DNA from 3 places in the Shewanella sp. BJSY2023SW001 genome. Region 2 is predicted to be linked to each of the others. Evidence: predicted binding sites of a transcription regulator. Region 2 holds the regulator's gene; each other region holds the start of a gene.
The links. The regulator ArgR, encoded in region 2, controls arginine synthesis, uptake and breakdown. The targets are predictions, from matches to a motif close to ANTGAATANNTATTCANT.
Positions count from the first base shown of each region.

Region 1: the regulator ArgR is predicted to act here: its motif matches at 2,086-2,103, upstream of ACMHXH_RS12760 (YjiH family protein).
Region 3: the regulator ArgR is predicted to act here: its motif matches at 2,824-2,841, upstream of argA (amino-acid N-acetyltransferase).

Region 1 covers NZ_JBKORF010000054.1:3,970-11,711, forward strand. Annotated here, with positions in the region: gene ACMHXH_RS12755 (methyl-accepting chemotaxis protein) at 298-1,842, shown strand; gene ACMHXH_RS12760 (YjiH family protein) at 2,133-3,491, shown strand; gene ACMHXH_RS12765 (ATP-binding protein) at 3,645-3,914, shown strand; gene ACMHXH_RS12770 (UDP-2,3-diacylglucosamine diphosphatase) at 4,004-4,870, shown strand; gene ACMHXH_RS12775 (GNAT family N-acyltransferase) at 4,886-6,634, shown strand; gene ACMHXH_RS12780 (CBS domain-containing protein) at 6,686-7,093, shown strand; gene ACMHXH_RS12785 (TapY2 family type IVa secretion system protein) at 7,129-7,428, opposite strand; gene ACMHXH_RS12790 (type IV pilin protein) at 7,425-7,742, opposite strand, start outside.
Region 2 covers NZ_JBKORF010000063.1:62,233-69,974, forward strand. Annotated here, with positions in the region: gene ggt (gamma-glutamyltransferase) at 1-1,411, shown strand, start outside; gene ACMHXH_RS14475 (Dyp-type peroxidase) at 1,510-2,445, shown strand; gene argR (transcriptional regulator ArgR) at 2,506-2,976, opposite strand; gene mdh (malate dehydrogenase) at 3,262-4,197, shown strand; gene ACMHXH_RS14490 (DUF4124 domain-containing protein) at 4,275-4,718, opposite strand; gene pssA (CDP-diacylglycerol--serine O-phosphatidyltransferase) at 4,809-5,711, shown strand; rRNA gene ACMHXH_RS14500 (16S ribosomal RNA) at 6,338-7,742, shown strand, end outside.
Region 3 covers NZ_JBKORF010000053.1:45,644-53,385, forward strand. Annotated here, with positions in the region: gene ACMHXH_RS12435 (alpha-2-macroglobulin) at 1-2,240, opposite strand, end outside; gene argA (amino-acid N-acetyltransferase) at 2,913-4,232, shown strand; gene rho (transcription termination factor Rho) at 4,340-5,605, opposite strand; gene trxA (thioredoxin TrxA) at 5,819-6,145, opposite strand; gene rhlB (ATP-dependent RNA helicase RhlB) at 6,299-7,612, shown strand; gene ACMHXH_RS12460 (exopolyphosphatase) at 7,613-7,742, shown strand, end outside.

The sequences.
Region 1 (7,742 bases), on a different contig from region 2:
CAAGATGATGACAGCCACGGAAATTGACATGGCTTGTCCAAGGGCAAAAATGCACCAGCAGATTCCACTGTAGTCAGCCGATAGCCAGTTTATTTATAGCGTTTTATCCCGGCCAAAACACTGACCACAGAATTTTACAATTAGTATTCATATCAATGATATGCAAATACTGGTTCCTAAAAGATTTGTCAAAAAAGCCCTCCCCCCAATAACCACAAAAATGTTATGCTTATCACACTTAAAACGATAATAAGGCCTGAATCAACATAGGGCCACTAACTCTGAGCCGGAATAAAGATGTCCACAAGGAATTCCACCACTACGGACAGGGAAGTCTGTCTGCAATCCACCGACGAACTCATTTCCACCACAGATCTTCGCGGCGTTATCACTTACGTCAACCCTGCCTTTGCCAAGATCTCGGGTTTCTCTGAAGTCGAGCTATTGGGCCACAGCCACAACATGGTTCGCCATCCCGACATGCCCAAAGCAGCCTTTGCCGAAATGTGGCAATGCCTCAAGGCGGGCCAATCCTGGCGGGGATTGGTCAAAAACCGTTGTAAGGATGGTGGTTTTTACTGGGTCGATGCTTTCGTTTCCCCCATCTTTGAACAGGGAAAAATCATTGGTTATCAATCCGTCAGGGTTAAGCCCAGCCAAGAGACTGTTAAGCGGGCCATCAAAGTTTACCACCGTCTGAACCAAGGGAAAGAAGTCAAAGATCCACTGACGCTGACACAAAAACGCTTGCTTTCAGCACTGATGGCTGGGGCTGGTCTGCTACTCTGTGGTTATATTTGGGGATTGGGAGTGATGTTGGCCGGGGCCATATTGATGGCGCTCAATCTGGCAATCTTCTATGACGAAGCCTTTCGTATTCCCGCCCGACTGATGACACTCAAGCAAGAGTACGACTCTATCAGTCGCTTCATCTATGCCGGGCAAGACACCTCATCTGTGCTCGAATTCCAGTTACAACGTAAAGCTGCCATGCTTCAAGGCGTATTGGGCAGGACTCAGGATCAAGCTCTGAAAACCAATGATATTGCCGCTCAGTTGGTGGTGGCCACCGAGCAGGCCAGAGTCGGCATGGATCTGGAGCAGCAACAGATGCATCAAATTGCCAGCGCTATCGAAGAGTTGCACGCCACAATCAGTGAGGTAGCCGACAATACTCAGGCTACTTCTGGCCGTATAGATGAGGCTTATGGCCTCTGTCGTCAAAGCCGGGATGTGATGCATCAGAACAGCAAACATATTCTCCACCTAGCCGATGATGTTGCCAGGGCGGCTTCCAATGCCAAGCATCTGAACGATGAAGCTCAGCAAGTTGCCAATGCCATGTCGGAAATCGATGCCATTGCCGATCAAACCAACTTGCTGGCCCTCAATGCAGCCATAGAAGCAGCCAGAGCCGGTGAACAGGGACGCGGTTTTGCCGTAGTCGCCGACGAGGTCAGAGCCTTGTCGGCTCGAACCCAAGAGTCCACCAAAAGCATTTCAGCCAGCATAGAGACTATGTTCAGCATGCTGACCAAGTGGGCCACTGAGATGGAAGCCAGTAGACACCAAGCACAGAAATGTGCAACCGAAGCATTATCGGCAGTAGAGTCCATCAACACAGTTAACCAGGGAATGAGTGAAATACACGATCTCGCCAGACAAAATGCCGTGGCAGCCACTCAGCAGGGGCAAGTGGTACAGGAAATAGCAAGTGGCATCCAGATGATTCATGGCGCCACCCGTGACAACGTTTCTGCCCTAGGTCAAGTAGAGCACGCCGTATTGCAATTAAAGGCCAGTGCCGACAGGTCATTGAATCTGAGACAAACCTTCGGTTAAGGCTCAATCCTGGACTTGACTCGAGCAACAATTATTTAACTATTTATTTTTGAAGACTTTTTTATTAGGAACTGCTCAAACAATAATTACGCAAAGACTGCTAATAACTATGCTGTTGTGATCAAAGAGACAGAACTGACAGCGAATGAATTTACATAGCCGCATTAAGGGGGTAATCTTGCCCCCTTAAATTCTGGGGCTGGCTGAATGAAAATGCATCCAAAGCCAATATTGCCCCTGGCGAGTAACTTTTTACTCATTCATTAGTGTAAATTCAGGGTGTAACAAACGTGGCAAACGAAAAACAACCCCGCAACATAGCAACTATACTCACCTTCCTGGTGCCATCCCTGCTCGGTGTCTTACTCTTTATGACACCTATCAGTTATAACAACGAACTGACGATCCCTGTAGCTGTGTTGGCCGGTGAACTCAAGGGTTTGCTCAATGATTATCTGACCGGCATAATTTGCGCGATAGTGGTATTTATGGCCACTGCCAGTGTGTTGGTAAAGCTCCTTCGTCCCGGCTTCGTCCGCCACAGCAAGTTTCTTAACTCTCTGTTGAATATCAGCCCTGCCTGGCTCTTGGTTAGAGTATTGGGAGCAATATTTATCTGCCTGACCTTCTTCCAGGTTGGCCCTGAGATACTCAGAGCCGATTCCACCGGCGCCTTGGTAATGAATGACCTGCTGCCGCTACTCTTCTGTGTGTTCTTTTTTGCCGGTATGTTCCTGCCTTTATTGCTCAATTTTGGCCTGCTGGAACTCTTCGGTACCTTACTGACCAAATTGATGCGACCGGTATTTAACCTGCCGGGACGCAGCGCCATCGACTGTATGGCCTCTTGGCTCGGGGATGGTAGCGTTGGTATTCTGCTCACCAGCAAGCAGTATGAAAACCGCTTCTATACCCAACGTGAAGCGGCGGTTATCGGCACCACCTTCTCGGCAGTCTCTATCACCTTTACCCTTGTGGTGCTCACTCAAGTGAAACTGCAGGCAATGTTTGTGCCCTTCTACCTGACCGTCTGTCTGGCCGGTATTGTTGCCGCCATAGTTGTGCCCAAGTTGCCGCCGCTGTCACGCAAAAAAGATCTCTATGTTGATGGCAGCCCCAGGCAGAAAGATGATGAGTCACTGCCGCAAGGCCATAACTCCCTGTCCTGGGGGCTGGAACTGGCGCTCACCAAGGCAGCCAATACCGGCGGTATATTCAAGGTGCTCTCCGAGGGGGTAAAGAATGTCATCGATATGATCTTCGGGGTACTCCCTGTCGTAATGGCAATAGGCACCATAGCTTTGGTCATCGCCGAATACACCCCGGTATTTGACTATCTTGGCATGCCTTTTATTCCGCTGCTGGAATTGATGCAAATCCCCGAAGCAACACAGGCCTCCAAGACTATAGTCGTTGGGTTTGCCGATATGTTTATCCCCTCGATTCTGGCCACCAGCATAGAAGCCGACATGACACGTTTTGTGATTGCGGCGCTGTCGGTCACCCAATTGATCTACATGAGTGAAGTAGGCGCTTTGCTTATCGGCAGCAAGATACCGGTGAAAATTTGGGAGCTGTTCGCCGTCTTCCTGCTACGTACTCTGGTCACCCTGCCGGTAATTGCCGGAATGGCACATCTGCTGTTCTAGGGGCAATGTAACCTAACCTCCCGACAACGGCCGCTACATGCGGCCGTTTTTGCAGCATCACCTATGAAATCCCCCCCGTAAGTATCTGTGTCACCGCGGCTTCGCATCTGGCAGAGAATGTTAAAGCCTTCAACAAGTGCTTTTACGCCAAGGATGTCGATCAGCAAGATTTGCGAACAGTACCAGAGTGAAATGGCCGATTGCTGCCGACTGATACTGACTAACCTGGAGCGCGCCGCCAAGCGGAGCCGCAGCTTCAAACCGCTCTGCGTCGATCAGTCCCATGAACAACTGCGGGAATTTAAACTGGTGACTCAAGTGCTTGGCGGCGAGATCCGCCTGATCAGTGCACCGGGGCATGGCAGCGAGTTTCGCATCATATTGCCAAATGATATCGAGATGAGTTCGGGGGCGTCACAATAAGGTCATCGAGACGTCACTTCAAGGTCAAATAACTGACTTAGAGTCTTTCACAGTCAAACCCGTTTCACTGGTTTTATCCAGGAGCCGCGATGAAAGACAGCAAGTCATTGGTCAACAAACCATCGACATTTCGCCCATACTCCCGCCGCACAGCCGAGCCTGTCATCAAGCTCAACGCCCTCTGGCTCTCGGATATTCACCTGGGCAGCATTGACTGCAAGGCCGAATACCTGCTGCACTTCCTAAACAGCGTTCAGCCCAAGGTGCTGTATCTGGTGGGGGACATAGTCGATATCTGGGCCCTCAAACGCCGGGTATTCTGGCCCGAGAGTCACAACCAACTGCTGCAAAAACTGCTGCAGATGGCACAGAGCGGCATCAAGCTGGTGTATCTGCCCGGCAACCATGACGAGCTGTTTAAGGACTACCATCAGCTGCAACTCGCCGACGTCATTATCAGCAAAGAGTACCGACATCAAACCCTGAGCGGCAAAACCTTGCTGATGCTACATGGCGATCAGTTTGACTCCGAAGTCTGTATCGGCCGCATCACCGCCCGCCTCGGCGATCACCTCTACGATGTCTTGATGTTTCTCAACCGCCAACTGCACAAGGTTCGCCGCCGTCTCGGGTACCCCTATTGGTCTTTGGCCGGTTTTATCAAGCAAAGAGTCGGCAAGGCCCAGCAAGCCATCAACAGTTTTCGCGAAGCCGTGGTGCGCTATGGCCGCAAGCAGAAGGTGGACGGCATCATCTGTGGCCATATTCACCAGCCCGAGCTCACGGAAATGAGCGGCTTTATCTATGCCAATGATGGTGACTGGGTAGAGAACTGCACCCTATTGACCGAAACCCTCGAGGGCGAGCTGCAACTCGAGCGCTGGAATGAACAACTGGGCCGGACCGAAGTACTGAAACGCTTCGCCTGGCAGAGACAAGAACAACAAGCTGCTTAAATCAGGTACCCCATTATGATGTTTACCGTCGACAAAGTTGTGGAATCCAATCTGCCCAATATCAACAGCAAGCCTTGGCTCGCCAAGCCAACCAAGGCCTTACTGCGTTATCTGCTCAATGAGCGGGAGTGCAATGATATCGCCGGCCAATTCAGTTTTCTCAAGGGCGTGGATTTTGTTGAACAAGTGCTGGAAAGCTTTGCCGTCAGCTATACTGTGCCGGACAGTGAGGTGGAAAACATTCCCCATCAGGGCCGGGTCGTTATCTTCGCCAATCATCCAATAGGTTCGCTGGATGCTCTGGTGCTGATAAAACTTATCAGCGAAGTCAGGCCTGACATTAAAGTAGTTGCCAACGAGCTGCTGATGACACTGACGCCACTGCACAACATCCTGCTGCCGGTTCGCAATATGACAGGCGGCACCCCCAGACAACACCTGGAGAAGATCCATCAACATCTGCGTAGTGAAGGCGCTGTGCTCATCTTTCCATCGGGTGAGGTTTCCCGGCTCAGACCAAACGGCATTCGCGATACCCAGTGGCAAACCGGCTTCCTGAAGATGGCTATCAGCTGCAATGCGCCGCTGCTGCCCATGTATGTCGATGCCAAGAACTCGGCGACCTTTTACGGCGCTTCCATGTTATATAAACCTTTGGCTACCCTGCTGTTGGTCAAGGAGATGTTTAAACAAGCCAGTAACACTTTGCCGGTGCGTATCGGCGAGCTTATCCCGGCAGAAGCGGTCAGCGGCAGTAACTTCCCACTCAAAACCCGGGTCAGTCTGCTGAAGAACCATCTCTATCGCATCGGCAAGAATCGTAGCCCACTTTTCAACACCCAGATCGCCATCGCCCATCCGGAAAAACGTCGTGAGTTGCAACAGGCTTTGCTGCAGTGCGAGCAGCTTGGTCAAACTCAGGATGACAAGCAGATTTTCCTCTACCGCCATCAGGGCAGCAGCCCTGTGATGCGGGAAATAGGTAGGCTGCGGGAACTGGCTTTCCGCGCCGTAGGTGAAGGTACGGGAAAACGCAGAGACATAGACAGGTACGACTCCAGTTATCTGCACCTGGTGCTCTGGGATCCCAAGGAGCTGGAAATAGTCGGCGCCTACCGCTTTGCCGAAGTTGCGAACTTGCACAGTGCCGGAGAAAGCCTCTACAGTGAGTCACTGTTTCACTATCAAGCTGAATTTTCGCCCTATTTCACCAAGGGCCTGGAACTCGGCCGCAGCTTTGTACAGCCTAAATATTGGGGGAAGCGCAGTCTCGATTACCTCTGGTACGGCATAGGTGCCTTTCTGGCTCGTCATCCCGGCTACCGCTATCTGTTCGGGCCGGTGACCATAAGCAACCAACTGCCGGCACCAGCCAAGGAGATGTTGGTGCACTTCTACCTGCAGCAGTTTCCCTGTAAGACACAACTGGCACAGTCTTTCGCGCCTTTTGGTCTGTCACCTGAGCGCCAGACTGAGCTGGACAAACTCTATATCGATTCAGATTATCAAGACGCGTTTAAACAGCTCAAGCAGACCCTTGCCAGTATGGGAGCCGCTGTGCCAACTCTCTACAAGCAATACGGCGAACTTTGTCAGCCTGATGGGGTGCGCTTCCTCGCCTTTGGAGTGGATGCCGACTTTGCCGACTGTATCGATGGCTTGGTGCTGGTGGACTTGGACAAACTCAAGTTCAAAAAACGCAGCCGCTATATCGATTGCCATCTGCAGGAGCTCAATCAGCAAGATGAAAATGCTCTGAGTTAGCATTATTGACAGGGCTCTGATATAACAAAGGAAAGGTTATGGAGGATCCCTATGCAGCTCTGCATCGCCGATATCATGATCACTCGGGTTGTCACAGTGGAAATGGACGATCGCCTGAGTGTGGCCAAAGAGATATTTCATCATGCAGGCTTTCATCACTTACTGGTAGTGAATGATGAAGGCAAGCTGGAAGGCGTCCTGTCCGAACGTGATCTGCTGCGGGCCTTAAGCCCCAACCTTGGCAGCGATACCGCCAGCAGCAGAGATCTGGAAACCCTCAATAAGCGGGCACACCAAGTAATGAGCCGTAACCCTGTAACCGTTGCGCCACACGTAGGCCTGGCGCAGGCTTCCAGGCTCTTATTGGAGAAAGATATAGGTTCACTGCCGGTACTGGAAGACGGCGAAATTGTCGGTATAGTGACCTGGAAGGATCTATTGCGAGCCTATTGCTGTTAACCCGAACTGGCTCAAGTGTCATGACTTAGGGAAAATTATCTTAGAGTCATCTCATCCAACTTACGAGCCTTCTCAGAGCTGAATGCTTCCTTGAGCAACACACACTCTCTGGCTTCCCTGATAAAGTAACGCTTACCGCGGGCATCCTTTAACGACTTACCGCTCAAACGCGCCATAAATAGCTGCTGCTTGTCCAAGTCCCAGCGATAAAAGGCAATCTGCTCTCCCTTGCTGGTAATCAAGTGACATTTAACATCCTGCCGCTCGGCGGCTTGGGCTGTAAATAGCATACCGGGCAGTAGGAGCAACAAACCATATTTAATTGATCTCATCATTTCCAACACTCCGTTGAAGCACCACTTTTAATCCCGGCATCGGTCAAGGTCAGCGTTTTACACTTACTGTCGCGGCTGGCCTGCGCTCCTTGTGCCGTTGCGGTCAGGGTGAAATCCGCTGTGCCGGTTGACGCGATACTGTAATGACCATTCTCAGTAATAAAGGGACTGGCATTGAGCCCCAGTTTGGTCATATCCGTGGCATAAGTACGATTATCCAAATAGTATTGCTCCTGCAGATTGGCCAGTCGCATCAAGGCCGCATGAGCCTCGGAGCGAGTACTCTTGGCAATGTACTGCACATAAGATGGATA
Region 2 (7,742 bases):
AGAGCAGCGGCTCTATGGGCTTAATGCCTCTGGCCGCAGTCCGGCTTCTCTGACGCTGGAGATGCTCAAGGCAAAAGGGCTTGAGCATCTGCCGCCTTATGGACCTTTGCCCGTATCCGTGCCCGGTGCCGTGGATGGCTGGTATGAACTGCATGACAAGTTCGGCAAATTGCCCATGAAGGATAACCTGGCGCCGGCTATTCATTATGCCCGTGAAGGATTTCCGGTTTCCGAGCTCATCGCCTTCTATCTGGCGCGAAGCGGTGACAAGCTGGCCAAATACCCGGGGTTTAAAGAAACCTATATGCCAGGCGGCCGCATGCCGGCCGTCGGTGAATTGTTTCGAAATCCGGCTTTGGCCAACAGCTATGAAAAAATTGCCAAGGGGGGCAGGGACGTCTTTTACAAAGGAGAGATAGCCCGCAGTATTGCCGCCTATATGCAACAACAGGGCGGTTATCTTTCCTATGAAGATCTCGCTTCTCACAAGAGTGAGTGGGTTGAACCTGTATCGGTTAATTATCGGGGCTATGATATCTGGGAGCTGCCCCCCAACGGCCAGGGGATAGCGGCACTGCAGATCCTTAAAACCCTGGAGCCATTTAATCTCAAGGCCATGGGGCTGGACAGCGCCGAATATGTGCATCATTTCGTGGAAGCAAAAAAGCTGGCGTTTGCCGACCGAGCCAAGTTCTACGCTGACATGGACTTTGCCAAAGTGCCGGTAGCGTCACTTATCTCCAAAGAATACAACTACGCCAGAGCCAAGCTTATCGATGCTGACAAAGCCGCCGCCAGTGTTGAGCCGGGTAATCCCAATCTTTTACACGGTGATACCATCTATCTCACTACCGCCGATAAAGAAGGCAATATGGTGTCCCTCATCCAGAGCAATTATCGTGGCATGGGCTCAGGCATGACGCCTCCGGATTTGGGATTTGTGCTTCAGGACAGAGGCCAACTGTTTGATCTCACTCCCGGGCGTGCCAATTCCTATGCACCGGGTAAAAGACCGTTTCATACCATAATTCCGGCCTTTGTCACCAAAGATGGCAAGCCCTGGCTCAGCTTTGGTGTCATGGGGGGAGCCACCCAACCCCAGATGCATGCCCAGATCATGATTAATCTGATTGATTTTGGCCTCAACCTGCAGGAGGCGGGCGATGCTCCGAGAATATTGCATACAGGTTCCAGCCAACCGACCGGCGAGCAGATGACAGATGGCGGTTATATCAGCCTCGAGTCGGGCTTTTCCATGGAAACCCGCCGTGAGCTGATGAAAAAGGGGCATACTTTAAGTGATTCTCTCGGGGCTTTCGGTGGTTATCAGGCCATAGGCGTTAATGTTGAAAGTGGCGTTTATCGGGGAGCGTCCGAGTCCCGTAAAGACGGACAAGCATCAGGTTATTGAAAGTAATCGGCAAAAACGTGCGTGAGCTAATTCAAATTAATGCTCAAGTTGCGGATAATAAGGCCGAAGATGAATTAATCTGAAAGGGTAGATTGCAAATGGATACACAGGTTATGCCACGGGAACAGCTGGGGATCTGCGCAGAGGGAAATCTGCACAGTGTTTATCTGATGTTCAATGCCAACGAAGGCGGGGAGTCACAACTGCGCCCTTGTCTGGCCAATGTTGCCCAGTATTTGTATGAGCTGGCAGATCAGTATGCCGACAGTGCCTTTAATGCCTTTGTGGCGATTGGTGCCAACTTTTGGGATCACCTCTATCCGGGAAGCAGACCGGCTGAACTCAAGCCATTCCCCGCGATGGAGTCGGGTAACCGGGATGCGCCGGCGATAGAGTTCGATATCTTTATTCACCTGCGTTGTGATCGCCTGGATATTCTTCATCTGGTGGCCAATGAGGTCAACGAAATGCTGGAAGGGTTGGCCGAACTGGAGGAGGAGGAGCGCGGGTTCCGCTTTATGGACAGCCGCGATCTGACCGGTTTTGTCGATGGCACAGAAAACCCCAAGGGCAGAGGTCGTCAAGCTGTGGCCCTGGTAGGGGATGAAGACGATGCATTTCGCGGCGGTAGCTACATTCATGTACAGAAATATGTCCACAATTTGAGTAAGTGGCACAGACTGCCGCAGAAAAAGCAGGAAGACATCATAGGTCGCACCAAGCAGGACAACATAGAGTACGCCTCGGAAGACAAACCGCTGACGGCGCATATCAAGCGGGTAAATCTCAAGTATGACAATGGTGAGTCGATGGAGATCCTGCGTCAGAGCATGCCCTATGGTTCAGTCAAACAACAGGGATTGATGTTTATCTCTACTTGTAAGACACCAAGCCATTTCGAAAAGATGCTTCACAGTATGGTTTTCGGTGACGGAGAAGGACACCATGATCACCTGATGCACTTTACTCAGGCGGTAACAGGTTCCTCTTTCTTTGCCCCATCTCTGGATTTTATGATCCAGTTTGATGATTAATAACGCGATAGCGACAAAAACGCCCCTCATTGAGGGGCGTTTTTTTATGAAATGTTCAACTTAGTCTGTGTAATTGAACAGTGATTTGACTGTTTCCAGCGTTTCATCAATGGTCTTGATGCTGGAAGGGCAGATAAAGATAGTATCATCACCGGCAATAGTGCCCAGAATACCTTCTGGCTTGCCGATGGAGTCCAACAGCCTGGCAATTAACTGCGCCGCCCCCGGGCTGGTACGTACCACTATCATGGCTTGGTTATGATCCACATCCAATACCAGATTCTTCAGTGGGCTGCCGGCAGTTGGCACCCCAAGTTCGGCCGGTAAGCAGTAGACCATCTCCTGCTTGGCGTTACGGGTGCGCACGGCACCGAACTTGCTCAGCATGCGCGAGACTTTGGACTGGTTGATATTGGCAAAGCCTTCGGCTTGCAGTGCATTGACTATTTCACTCTGGGAGCCGAAGCGCTCCTCTTTAAGCAGAGCCTTGAAGGTTCTGATTAGCTCATCCTGATTTTTGCTTGCTTGCATTATCTTCTTCTGTCGTTATTCAGAAAATCTCGCTCATTCTGCATATCAAACGGGTAAGTGTCAACAAATACCCAAGATGCCTGCATAAAAATGCAGTTTGGGTCATTTGTTGGGTAAAAGAAGCCTCAGTAGGCGAGAGCAAATGCTGAAGTTAATTCAGCTTTTGATGAAGCAGAGTCATATGACTAAGGGATAATTGCTATTTTTGTGACGATCCTTTAATGTTGCGCCATCACAGAATTAGATCTATGTCACACATAATTCCGAGAATTGACGGAGATAACTATGAAAGTTGCTGTACTAGGTGCTGCTGGTGGTATTGGCCAGGCTCTTGCCCTTCTGTTGAAAACCCAATTACCTGCCGGCTCTCAGCTGTCACTCTATGATATCGCCCCCGTAACGCCTGGGGTTGCCGTGGATCTGAGTCATATCCCGACAGCAGTTGAAGTTAAAGGTTTTGCCGGTGAAGACCCAACACCTGCACTGGAAGGTGCTGATGTGGTGCTGATCTCTGCCGGTGTTGCCCGTAAGCCTGGCATGGATCGTTCTGATCTGTTCAATATCAATGCCGGTATCGTCCGTAACCTGATTGAAAAGGTGGCTGCGACTTGTCCCAAGGCGCTGATCGGTATCATCACCAACCCAGTGAACACCACTGTGGCCATTGCGGCTGAAGTACTGAAAAAAGCCGGTGTTTACGACAAGAACCGTCTATTCGGTGTGACGACTCTCGATGTCATCCGCTCTGAAACCTTTATCGCCGAAGCCAAAGGGTTGAATGTTGCCGATGTTAAAGTCAATGTGATTGGCGGCCACAGCGGTGTGACCATTCTGCCTCTGTTGTCTCAGGTTGAAGGTGTCAGCTTCTCCGATGAAGAAGTTGCTGCCCTGACCAAGCGTATTCAAAACGCCGGTACTGAAGTGGTTGAAGCCAAAGCCGGTGGCGGCAGCGCGACTCTGTCCATGGGCCAGGCCGCTTTCCGTTTCGGTCTGTCGCTGATCCGCGGTCTGCAGGGTGAAGCCAATGTGATCGAGTGCGCCTATGTAGACGGTGGCAGTGAACACGCTGAATTTTTTGCCCAGCCAGTGGTACTCGGCAAAAATGGTATCGAAAAGGTTTTGCCATATGGTGAACTGAGCGCGTTTGAAGCCAACGCCCGTGATGCCATGCTGGATACCTTGAAGGCGGATATCAAACTGGGTGTAGACTTCGTTAAGTAAGTCGACTCCGGGAATAACAAGGAGCGCTTCGGCGCTCCTTTTTGCTACTAGAACCTATTCTACTCTGGCCTTGCTGGCTAGTTTCTTTGGCAAAACAGCCGAATTCTTTCCTGCTGCTCCTTTATCTGCGCCTGCCGTTCTTCTTCAGTCATCTTAATCATTTCACCTGAGACATCATCTTTACGTTGTAGCCTGGTGTGGGTATTGAGGACATCCAATTGGAATTTGGCCTTATCGCATATAGCCTGAGCCTGGACTGCATCTTTCTCCTTGAGCAATTTGGCCTGTTTCTCAGACTCAGTCTCCAGCACAATGTCATCTTTTCGCTGCGGCGCGACCGTGCCGATTCTGGCGGGTTGCAGATTTTGGCTGTCCAGTTCGGTGGCTTGCTGTTGTGGCGGCGGCTCCTGGCTGTAGTGGGTGACGCCATTTTCATCGACCCAAGTATAAATGGGGGTTGCCGAGGCAGCGTTGGCTCCGAGTAATGCCAGCAGAGCCATAAATAGGCTGATCCTTATCATTGTTTGTTTCCGTTTCTGCAGGGTGAGCTTGTCTGAGCAAGTGTGTTATCTTTGCCGTTATGAGTTTGATTACACCATCAGGTTAAGTGTATGCAAAATTTATCCAAGCCAACAATAAAAACCCGTGGTATCTATCTGTTACCCAATCTGATGACAACGGCAGGATTGTTCTCGGGCTTCTATGCTGTTATCGCTTCCATGAATGGGCACTTTGAGGCATCGGCTATTGCTGTGTTTGTTGCCATGTTATTTGATGGACTGGATGGTCGTCTGGCGCGTTTGACCAACACTCAGAGTGCCTTTGGTGCCGAGTACGACTCGATGGCAGATATGGTGTCCTTCGGTATGGCTCCGGCCTTGATAGCCTATAACTGGGGGCTTTCTGAATTGGGCAAAATAGGTTGGTTGGCGGCGTTTATCTATTGCGCCGGGGCTGCCTTGCGTCTGGCGCGCTTCAATACCCAAGTAGGAGTGGCCGATAAACGTTTCTTCCAAGGGCTTGCCAGTCCGGCCGCAGCGGCTCTTATTGCCGGCAGTGTCTGGCTGGGGCAGGGCTACGGCGTCTCAGGGCATGATATAGGTATATTGGTGGCTCTGGTCACGGCCGTTGCCGGTCTGTTGATGGTGAGTAATTTCCGCTATCACTCCTTTAAAGAAGTCGATTGGCGTGGCAAGGTGAACTTCCTGGTGATTCTGCTGGTAGTGGCCGTATTTGTGGTGATCTCGGTCGAACCTGCATTAATTCTCTGTCTGCTGTTTTATCTCTATGCTCTCTCGGGGCCTGTGGTTACCATTCGCAGCGTTAGAAAACTCAAGGTGTCTCACGTTTTGGGTGATGACGATGAGACAGATGACAGTGATGGCAAAGCATCAAGTGCAGAGGGTTCTCCCACTTCCCATGCCCGAGATAATAGAGATAGCGATAACAAAGAAAGCGCCGAAGAAAAAGAAGATACGGGAGATAAAGCGAGTCTAGACAAGCTCAAGTCATGATTCTCTCGTGATAATGATAACTTTGGGCTGCCATTTCAAAAGGCTTTTACTCTGCAAAGCGGCGAAATATGTGCTAAACCTAGATCCCACCTTGAGTGAAATAGCCTTTTGACGAGCAACTCAGGTTAGTGAGCAAGTCAGTTTGCATAGCCATCTCAGTTGGTTCAAGTTACTCATCGAGATGAAAAGGGACTTTAGGGTAATGTCTGTGTTGCTTAAAAGTTGACAGTAACCTGGTAATGCCTAAATAGTGTTCGCTTGGTGTGGTTTTGCAAAAATCCCCCTTGCACAAAAGTTCAGGCTCCCTATAATGCGCTCCCACTGACACGGCACAGCGGCAACGCGAAAGACGTGACAGGGTCGAAGAAAAGAGGCTCTTGAGTCCTTTCAACGACAGGCGAAAAAAGATGGTAAATACCTCTTGACGCCGCAACAGGAAAGCGTAGAATACGCAGCCCTGACCCGATGACCACAGCGTCTAAGGGATTGCTCTTTAACAAGATAAACAAGCAAATCTGTGTGGACACTCACAGGCATTGAGAAATCGACAAAACGATTTAACTCGATGAAGAGTGTTCATACGAACAGAATTCATTGAGTCGATTCTTCGGAATCAACCAAAACTTTAATTGAAGAGTTTGATCATGGCTCAGATTGAACGCTGGCGGCAGGCCTAACACATGCAAGTCGAGCGGTAACATTTCAAAAGCTTGCTTTTGAAGATGACGAGCGGCGGACGGGTGAGTAATGCCTGGGAATTTGCCCATTTGTGGGGGATAACAGTTGGAAACGACTGCTAATACCGCATACGCCCTACGGGGGAAAGCAGGGGACCTTCGGGCCTTGCGCTGATGGATAAGCCCAGGTGGGATTAGCTAGTAGGTGAGGTAATGGCTCACCTAGGCAACGATCCCTAGCTGGTCTGAGAGGATGATCAGCCACACTGGGACTGAGACACGGCCCAGACTCCTACGGGAGGCAGCAGTGGGGAATATTGCACAATGGGGGAAACCCTGATGCAGCCATGCCGCGTGTGTGAAGAAGGCCTTCGGGTTGTAAAGCACTTTCAGCGAGGAGGAAAGGGTGTAAGTTAATACCTTACATCTGTGACGTTACTCGCAGAAGAAGCACCGGCTAACTCCGTGCCAGCAGCCGCGGTAATACGGAGGGTGCGAGCGTTAATCGGAATTACTGGGCGTAAAGCGTGCGCAGGCGGTTTGTTAAGCGAGATGTGAAAGCCCCGGGCTCAACCTGGGAACCGCATTTCGAACTGGCAAACTAGAGTCTTGTAGAGGGGGGTAGAATTCCAGGTGTAGCGGTGAAATGCGTAGAGATCTGGAGGAATACCGGTGGCGAAGGCGGCCCCCTGGACAAAGACTGACGCTCAGGCACGAAAGCGTGGGGAGCAAACAGGATTAGATACCCTGGTAGTCCACGCCGTAAACGATGTCTACTCGGAGTTTGGTGTCTTGAACACTGGGCTCTCAAGCTAACGCATTAAGTAGACCGCCTGGGGAGTACGGCCGCAAGGTTAAAACTCAAATGAATTGACGGGGGCCCGCACAAGCGGTGGAGCATGTGGTTTAATTCGATGCAACGCGAAGAACCTTACCTACTCTTGACATCCAGAGAACTTTCCAGAGATGGATTGGTGCCTTCGGGAACTCTGAGACAGGTGCTGCATGGCTGTCGTCAGCTCGTGTTGTGAAATGTTGGGTTAAGTCCCGCAACGAGCGCAACCCCTATCCTTACTTGCCAGCGGGTAATGCCGGGAACTTTAGGGAGACTGCCGGTGATAAACCGGAGGAAGGTGGGGACGACGTCAAGTCATCATGGCCCTTACGAGTAGGGCTACACACGTGCTACAATGGTCGGTACAGAGGGTTGCGAAGCCGCGAGGTGGAGCTAATCTCATAAAGCCGGTCGTAGTCCGGATTGGAGTCTGCAACTCGACTCCATGAAGTCGGAATCGCTAGTAATCGTGGATCAGAATGCCACGGTGAATACGTTCCCGGGCCTTGTACACACCGC
Region 3 (7,742 bases), on a different contig from region 2:
AGGCGGTATCTGTCTTTGATGAGGGACAGAGTGGCGAGATAGTCACCGGCAACAGCGGTTTCACCGGCGCTGAAGTCCAGGCTGTCAAAGCCGCTGCCATCGAGTTTGAAGGTGCGATCCAGCACGGTCACCCCGCGGGGGTCGGTGATCTGCATTTTTACCGGCAGGCCACCCAGGGCGGTGCTCCAGTCCTGGCCCCGCACCAAACTGGCGATATGAGCCGTTTCACCGGGGCGATACAGCCCGCGGTCGGTGAAGAGGTAGGCTCTCAGGGCGCCGGGATCGTCGCTCTCGTAGCTGCCGCCGGTGTCGAAACGGGACAGATTGAGCTGGCGACGCCAATCAGCCAGCGGCAGGAAGGAGAGATCGCCATCCTTTTCGACCCGATAGTAGAGCGGGGTCTTTTCCCGGCGTAGATCGCCAAGCTTGGCAAAGCTTGCATGACCGCGTTCATCGGTCAAAGCCTCGGCTACCGGCAAACCGTTGCGGCCGATGACGGCCACCCGGGCTCCGGCCACTGGAGTCCCCTTACCGAGGGATTGCACGAACAGATCCTGGCTGCCATCACGGCTGCGTTTGGCGAGTATCCCCAGATCTGTCACGACCACAAAGCGCAGATCGTGGGCCTCGGTTTGGTAATAGTCGAAGGTTTGGCTGTCTCTTTCATCGGCCGGAGTCAGCTTGACCACAAAGATGCCGCGCTTGTCCTTGAAGAAGGGCTTGAGGTCGACGCTGCCGTAGAGCGTCTTGCTGGGATCGCGCCCGGCAAGCTGTTGCTTGAACACCTGACGGGTGACCAAACGGTCGAAATCTGTGTTGTTGAGGTAGGGCTCGGCAAAGCTGCCCGAGCTTTGATCTATCAGGGCATTGAGCTGATCAGGCAGCAACTGGGCGACTTCAATCTGCACCTTTTGCACCCCACGGGCCAGATAGCCGAGGCGTTGATCTTCGTCCAGAGTCAGCAAGGAGCCTTCGCCGAGGAAGTTGAGCGCCTTGGGATATTGCGGCATTCGCAGCACAGTCAGCACGGCATCGCGGGACAGATAACCCCCTTGGCCTTCGACTTCCTTATCCACCATTACCGCCACGTAGCGATCGACCGGAGCTTTCAGCTTGAAGCTGTGCAACTGGTTGAGGCCTTCGGCGCCGGGGATCTGGGTCAAAGTCAGTTTGTCGGCCTTGGCCAGCACCTGCTCGGTGACATTTTCCTGATACCAGTGACGGCTTCCCTTGGGATTTTTCAGCGGCAGCAACCAGGCATGTACCTTGCCTTGAAGCGCTTCGTCGTTGACCGGACGTGAGCTTTCCATTGTCAATACCGGCTCGGGTTCATCCTTGTCGTTGTAGGCGAAGTTGACCTGAGGGTGTTTAAAGCTCAGCTGATAACGGCCGGGAACCTCTACTTGCCATTGGCTCTTGCCCGCCTTGTTGCCGCCGCTGGCCGCCAGGATCCCTTTGCTGACTTCCAGGGTTACAGTGCTCTGCTCAAGTGGCGTGACGAGCGCAGGAGAATGTATGTAAGCGAACAGATGCTTGTCGTCGAAGGTGACTTCGGTATCGCCATTGCCACTGTAGGTCAAGCCGGGGCTCAGCAATATCGCCAGTTGGGGTTTGACCGAAGCCGTATCCACCGGGTGGCTGAAGGCCAGGGTGGCGACCAGCTTTTGAATACTCGGCTGGGCCGGATCCTGGTACAGGCGTCCGTCAGAGATGGTGGCCGTGAAGGCGGCTGTGCTGAATTCGCTCTGGTATTTATCCAGTAAGATATGGTCTGCCAGCAGCTGCTTCTTATCCAGGCTGACTGCGAACTTTTCCGCAATCGGCCAGTCGTTATCCGGAGTAAATTGCAGGTGTTTGTCACTGGCCCAGCGCCACTGTCCGGCGAGTTGGGGGCTGAGACTGACGCCCTTGGAGACGGGTTTGCCTATGACATCCAAAGGCGCGACCGAACCACTGAAGGTCAGGGTCAAGGGAGCGACCTGAGGTTTGGCTTGGTGGTAATCGGTCAGCCTCGGCGCCTTGAGCGTGTAGTGCAGGGTATAGGGCTTGGGTAAATGCTGGTACCAATACCAGCCGCCCCAGCAAAGCACAGTCAATACAGATAGCAGCAGTAGGCTTCCCAATGCTTTAAAGGGATGTTTTATGCACCAATGCATCCAGGGCGGCGCTTGCCAGTGACCAAAAACGGCAGCGAGAACTCGCCAAACTACCGAGAAGAAATTTCCTATAAGCTGTCCCATCAGTCCATGTCCTTGCTGTGTCTCGTAGCGCTATCGCCAAGTTGGGTGACGTTTTAAAGATGTCAGTCGCCGATGTCAATCAGACCGGGCCGATGCTGTGATGCCCTATTCGATATCGCCTCTGTAACTGTGGCTATATGGTACAGCAATCAGGCTGATTTTTGATCCGCGTTTGAATTCAAAATTGATAATAGGGCGGCAGTTGCATCGATATTTGCAGAAACCCTCCTTCCCAGCTACGAGCCCGCCGGCAGGACGTCGGTACTCGAGGTTTGACTTTGTACTTTATATTCGCCGTATCCGTGTCTCTTACCTGGAGTTCTTCTTGTTTGGGGCAGGTTGAGTTGCAGGTCCTGTCTATCTGCCCATCGATAATAGCAAACCTTATGGCGCTGGTTCCGGGGCGCTACAGGTTCATACATTCTCAACAGATCCCTGCTATACCTTTCTTTGCAGTAACTGGAACCCTGGCTGCGAATATTGACTCGATAGTGGTCTTTGGGAAAAGCATTTGGAGATTGCTTCTCCTGCTTGTGAATGGTTAGGGCTTAAAATAACTGCATGTGAAAATAAATGCTTTTTAAGTGAATTTAAATGCATTAACATATTGTTCGTGCCACAGGTGTGGCATTCATTTCTGCCGGTTTTAACGAGTGTGAGGTAAATCCCAAGGTGCGTACCACAGAATTGGTTGATGGTTTTCGTCATTCTGCTCCCTATGTCAATGCTCACAGGGGTAAGACATTTGTTGTGATGTTAGGAGGGGAGGCGCTGGCTCAGCCTAAGTTTCGTTCCATCATCAATGATGTTGCTTTGCTGCATAGCCTGGGGATCAAGGTGGTATTGGTTTATGGCGCCCGGCCGCAGATAGATGAATCCTTGGCTCATCATCAGATTGAGCCCGCCTATCATCAAGGTGTACGGATCACCGACGAAGCCACTCTCAAGCTGATTAAGCAGGTGGCTGGTTCTTTGCAGTTTGATATTACAGCCAGGTTGTCCATGAGCTTGTCGAACACACCTATGCAGGGAGCTCAGATCAATGTGGTTAGCGGTAATTTTGTCATCGCCCAGCCTTTGGGGGTCGACAATGGCATTGACTATTGCCTCTCCGGCAAGGTGCGCCGTATTGATGTTCAAGGGCTTAAGCGGCAATTGGAAAATAACTGCATCATCCTGATGGGGCCGATAGCTGCTTCGGTCACCGGCGAGAGCTTTAACCTCACTGCTGAAGAGGTAGCGACTCAAGTAGCAATCAAGCTCAAAGCCGACAAGATGATAGGTTTCAGCTCCCAGAACGGTATTTTGGACCGTAATGGTGATGTGATTGCCGAGCTGATGCCCAACGATGCCCAGAAAATTCTCGATAAACTGGCTGGTCAAGGTGAAGGTTGCGTCGGCACCATGGCGTTTCTCAAGGCCAGTATTGATGCCTGTCGCAGTGGCGTACCCCGTTGCCATTTGGTCAGCTATCTGGAAGATGGCGCCCTGTTGCAGGAATTGTTTTCTCGTGAAGGTATAGGTACCCAGATAGTCACTGAGAGTGCCGAGCGCTTACGGCGTGCATCCATTGCCGACATTGGCGGCATACTCAACCTGATCCGCCCGTTGGAAGAGCAGGGTATCCTGGTGCGTCGCTCCCGCGAACAACTGGAGATAGAGGTAGAGCAGTTTATGCTTATTGAGCGTGATGGCTTGGTGATAGGCTGCGCGGCGCTTTATCCCTTTGAAGAGGATAATGCCGGCGAATTTGCCTGTTTGGTGGTACACCCTGACTATCGCGATGCCGATCGCGGTAGCTTGCTGCTGCAAAACATCATAGGCCAGGCCAAGGTACGTGGTTACTCCAGGTTATTCGCGTTGACGACCCGTAGTATTCACTGGTTCCTTGAGCATGGTTTTGAATTGGTGGAGGTGGATGCTTTGCCTAACAAGAAGAAGCAGCTTTACAACTACCAGCGCCGCTCGAAAATCTTGGCACTCGACCTGTAAGATTCAACCTGTTTGACATAACACCATTCAGTTAAGCAAACTTTGACTGAATGGTGTTAATGGATTTCAGAGTAGGAACGGTCCTATGAGGACCGTTGCCTTTTGCATCAAGACTTGGTGCGCTTCATCGCAGTGAAGAACTCTTCATTGGTCTTGGTCATTGCCAGTTTGTCGATCAAGAATTCCATCGCGCTGACTTCATCCATAGGATTGAGGATCTTACGCAGGATCCACATTTTCTGCAGCTCATCCGGCGTGGTCAGTTTCTCTTCACGGCGGGTACCACTGCGGTTGAAATCAATGGCAGGGAATACTCGCTTCTCAGCGGCCTTGCGTGACAGATGCAGTTCCTGGTTACCTGTACCCTTGAACTCTTCGTAAATTACTTCGTCCATCTTGGAGCCGGTATCGATAAGCGCAGTGGCGATAATAGTCAGGCTGCCACCGTTTTCGATATTACGGGCAGCACCGAAGAAACGCTTGGGTCTGTGCAGTGCGTTGGCATCTACACCACCTGTCAGTACCTTACCGGATGAAGGTACAACCGTGTTGTAAGCACGAGCCAGACGGGTGATAGAGTCCAGCAGGATCACTACGTCTTTCTTGTGTTCAACCAGGCGCTTGGCCTTTTCGATAACCATCTCTGCAACTTGTACGTGACGGCTTGCAGGCTCATCGAAGGTGGAAGCGATCACTTCACCTTGAACCAGACGCTGCATTTCGGTCACTTCTTCAGGACGTTCGTCGATCAGCAGTACCATCAACACCACTTCAGGGTTGTTATAGGTGATGGACTGGGCAATGTTCTGCAGCAGCAGAGTCTTACCGGCTTTGGGTGGCGCAACAATCAGACCACGCTGGCCTTTACCCACGGGTGAGCAGAGGTCCAGAATTCGGGCGGTGATGTCTTCGGTGGAACCGTTACCACGTTCCATACGCAGACGTTCTTCTGCATGCAGTGGGGTAAGGTTTTCAAACAGGATCTTGTTGCGGGAGTTTTCAGGCTTGTCGAAGTTAACTTCGTTGACTTTCAACAGAGCAAAATAGCGTTCGCCTTCTTTTGGGGGACGTATTTTGCCGAAAATGGTGTCACCCGTTCGCATGTTGAAACGACGGATCTGGCTTGGCGAAACATAAATATCATCGGGACCGGCCAGATACGAACCATCGGAACTGCGCAGGAAACCAAATCCATCCTGAAGTATTTCCAGAACGCCGCCGCCGAAGATGTCTTCACCACTCTTGGCATGGGCTTTCAATATAGAGAAGATGATATCCTGCTTGCGGGCACGAGCCATATTCTCCAGCTTCATTTCTTCGGCCAGTGCGACTAAGTCTGCAATAGACTTGTTTTTTAATTCAGTTAAATTCATTTTTGGTGGGTCTTGTTTCACGCGACAAAGCTTACGCGCTCAATCTCTCAAATTGGACTTGATGGATGTTGATTGAACAGCGAGAAGTGGGTTAGTAGAAAGAATCTGGTTATTAAAGTAGCACTATCAGGACAGGGCGTCCAGAAGTTTAACTGAACCCGGCACATTTTTATTTCTAGGGCGTGCCGGGTGTCACTTATTTGATTTGAGTGATCAAATCTGGGCGTCGATGAACTCTTTCAACTGAGTCTTGGACAGGGCGCCAACTTGATTGGCAACCAGTTCACCGTTTTTGAACAGCAACAGGGTAGGAATACTGCGAACACCGTATTTAACAGGTGAAGCGTTGTTCTGATCTATGTTTAATTTGGCGATGGTCAGTTTGCCAGCGTATTCTTCGGCAACATCGTCCAGGATGGGAGCGATCATTTTACATGGGCCACACCACTCGGCCCAGAAGTCTACCAATACAGGCAGTTCTGATTTCAGGACGTCATTTTCAAAGCTGTCGTCGCTCAGGTACACAATTTTATCGCTCATGATGTTCTCCAGTTGGGTTGCCATTACTGGTCTGTTAATGGCTTAACCTGTATATTGGGTTGGATTAACGGCAATTCAAGTCACCGTTTTTTTCTTGTCGCTATTTCAAACGATCGAGTATCTTATTGCAACCCTAACTGGTATGCTTGCGCTATGAGCGAAACACATTTATCTCAACAAAAATTTGCCGAACTGCCACTACATCCTGAAGTAATTCAGGCGCTTGCAGAAAACGGTTTCGAATATTGTACGCCTATTCAGGCACTTTCCCTGCCGGTACTTTTGCAGGGCAAGGATATCGCCGGTCAGGCGCAGACAGGTACGGGCAAGACCCTGGCCTTTCTGGTAGCAACTTTTAACCATTTACTTTCAACCGATATTCCCGCCGAACGCCAACTTAATCAGCCCAGAGCCATCATTATGGCACCAACCCGGGAACTGGCGATTCAGATAGCCAAAGATGCCACCTTGCTGTCCAAACACACCAAACTCAAGGTGGGGATTGTCTATGGCGGCGAAGGCTATGATGCCCAGCGCAAGGTGCTGGACAAGGGCGTGGATATCCTGATTGGTACTACAGGACGCATTATAGATTATGTGCGTCAAGGGGTTATCAACCTCAGTTCCATTCAGGCGGTAGTGTTGGATGAAGCGGATCGCATGTTTGATCTGGGCTTTATCAAAGACATTCGCTTCCTGTTCCGCCGTATGCCGGATGCCAAAGACAGGCTCAACATGCTGTTCTCGGCTACCTTGTCGATGAAGGTGCAGGAGCTGGCTTATGACCATATGAATGATCCGGTCAAAGTCGAAATTGCACCGGAAGAGAAGACCTCAAAAAACATCAAGGAAGAGCTGTTCTATCCTTCGATGAAGGACAAGATCCCACTGCTGCTTACCCTGATAGAGGAAGATTGGCCGGATAAGGCGATAGTCTTTGCCAACACCAAGCATCAGTGTGAGAACCTCTGGGGCTGGCTCGAAGGAGATGGTCACAGAGTCGGTCTGCTGACCGGTGACGTGCCACAGAAGAAACGTCTTAAGATCCTGGAGCAGTTCACCAAGGGTGATCTGGATATTTTGGTGGCCACAGACGTCGCAGCCCGTGGCCTGCATATTTCTGATGTGTCCCATGTCTATAACTTCGACCTGCCTGATGACTGTGAAGACTATGTTCACCGTATCGGTCGTACCGGCCGCGCCGGTGCCAAAGGGGTTTCAGTCAGCTTTGCCTGTGAAGAATACGCCCTCAACCTGCCGGCTATCGAAGACTATATCAAGCACTCGATTCCGGTAACCTCTTACGATGCCGAAGCCTTGCTCGATGATATTCCTGCACCGGTTCGTATCCATCGTAAGCATGCCGGACCGCGTAATACCCGCGATCGCGGTCAGGGACGTCCTCAGGGAGCTCATCGTAGCGGTGGTCGTCCACCTCGTCACGACAGGACCCGCAGACATTCCTGAATGCCGAAACCCGCCTACGCCGCCATAACCCTTGGCTCCAATAGCTTCAATATGCTGGTTGCCCGTACCGTCGGCGGCCAGCCCAAGGTTCTTGCCAAATACAAACGTAAGGTGAGGTTGGCCGAGGGAA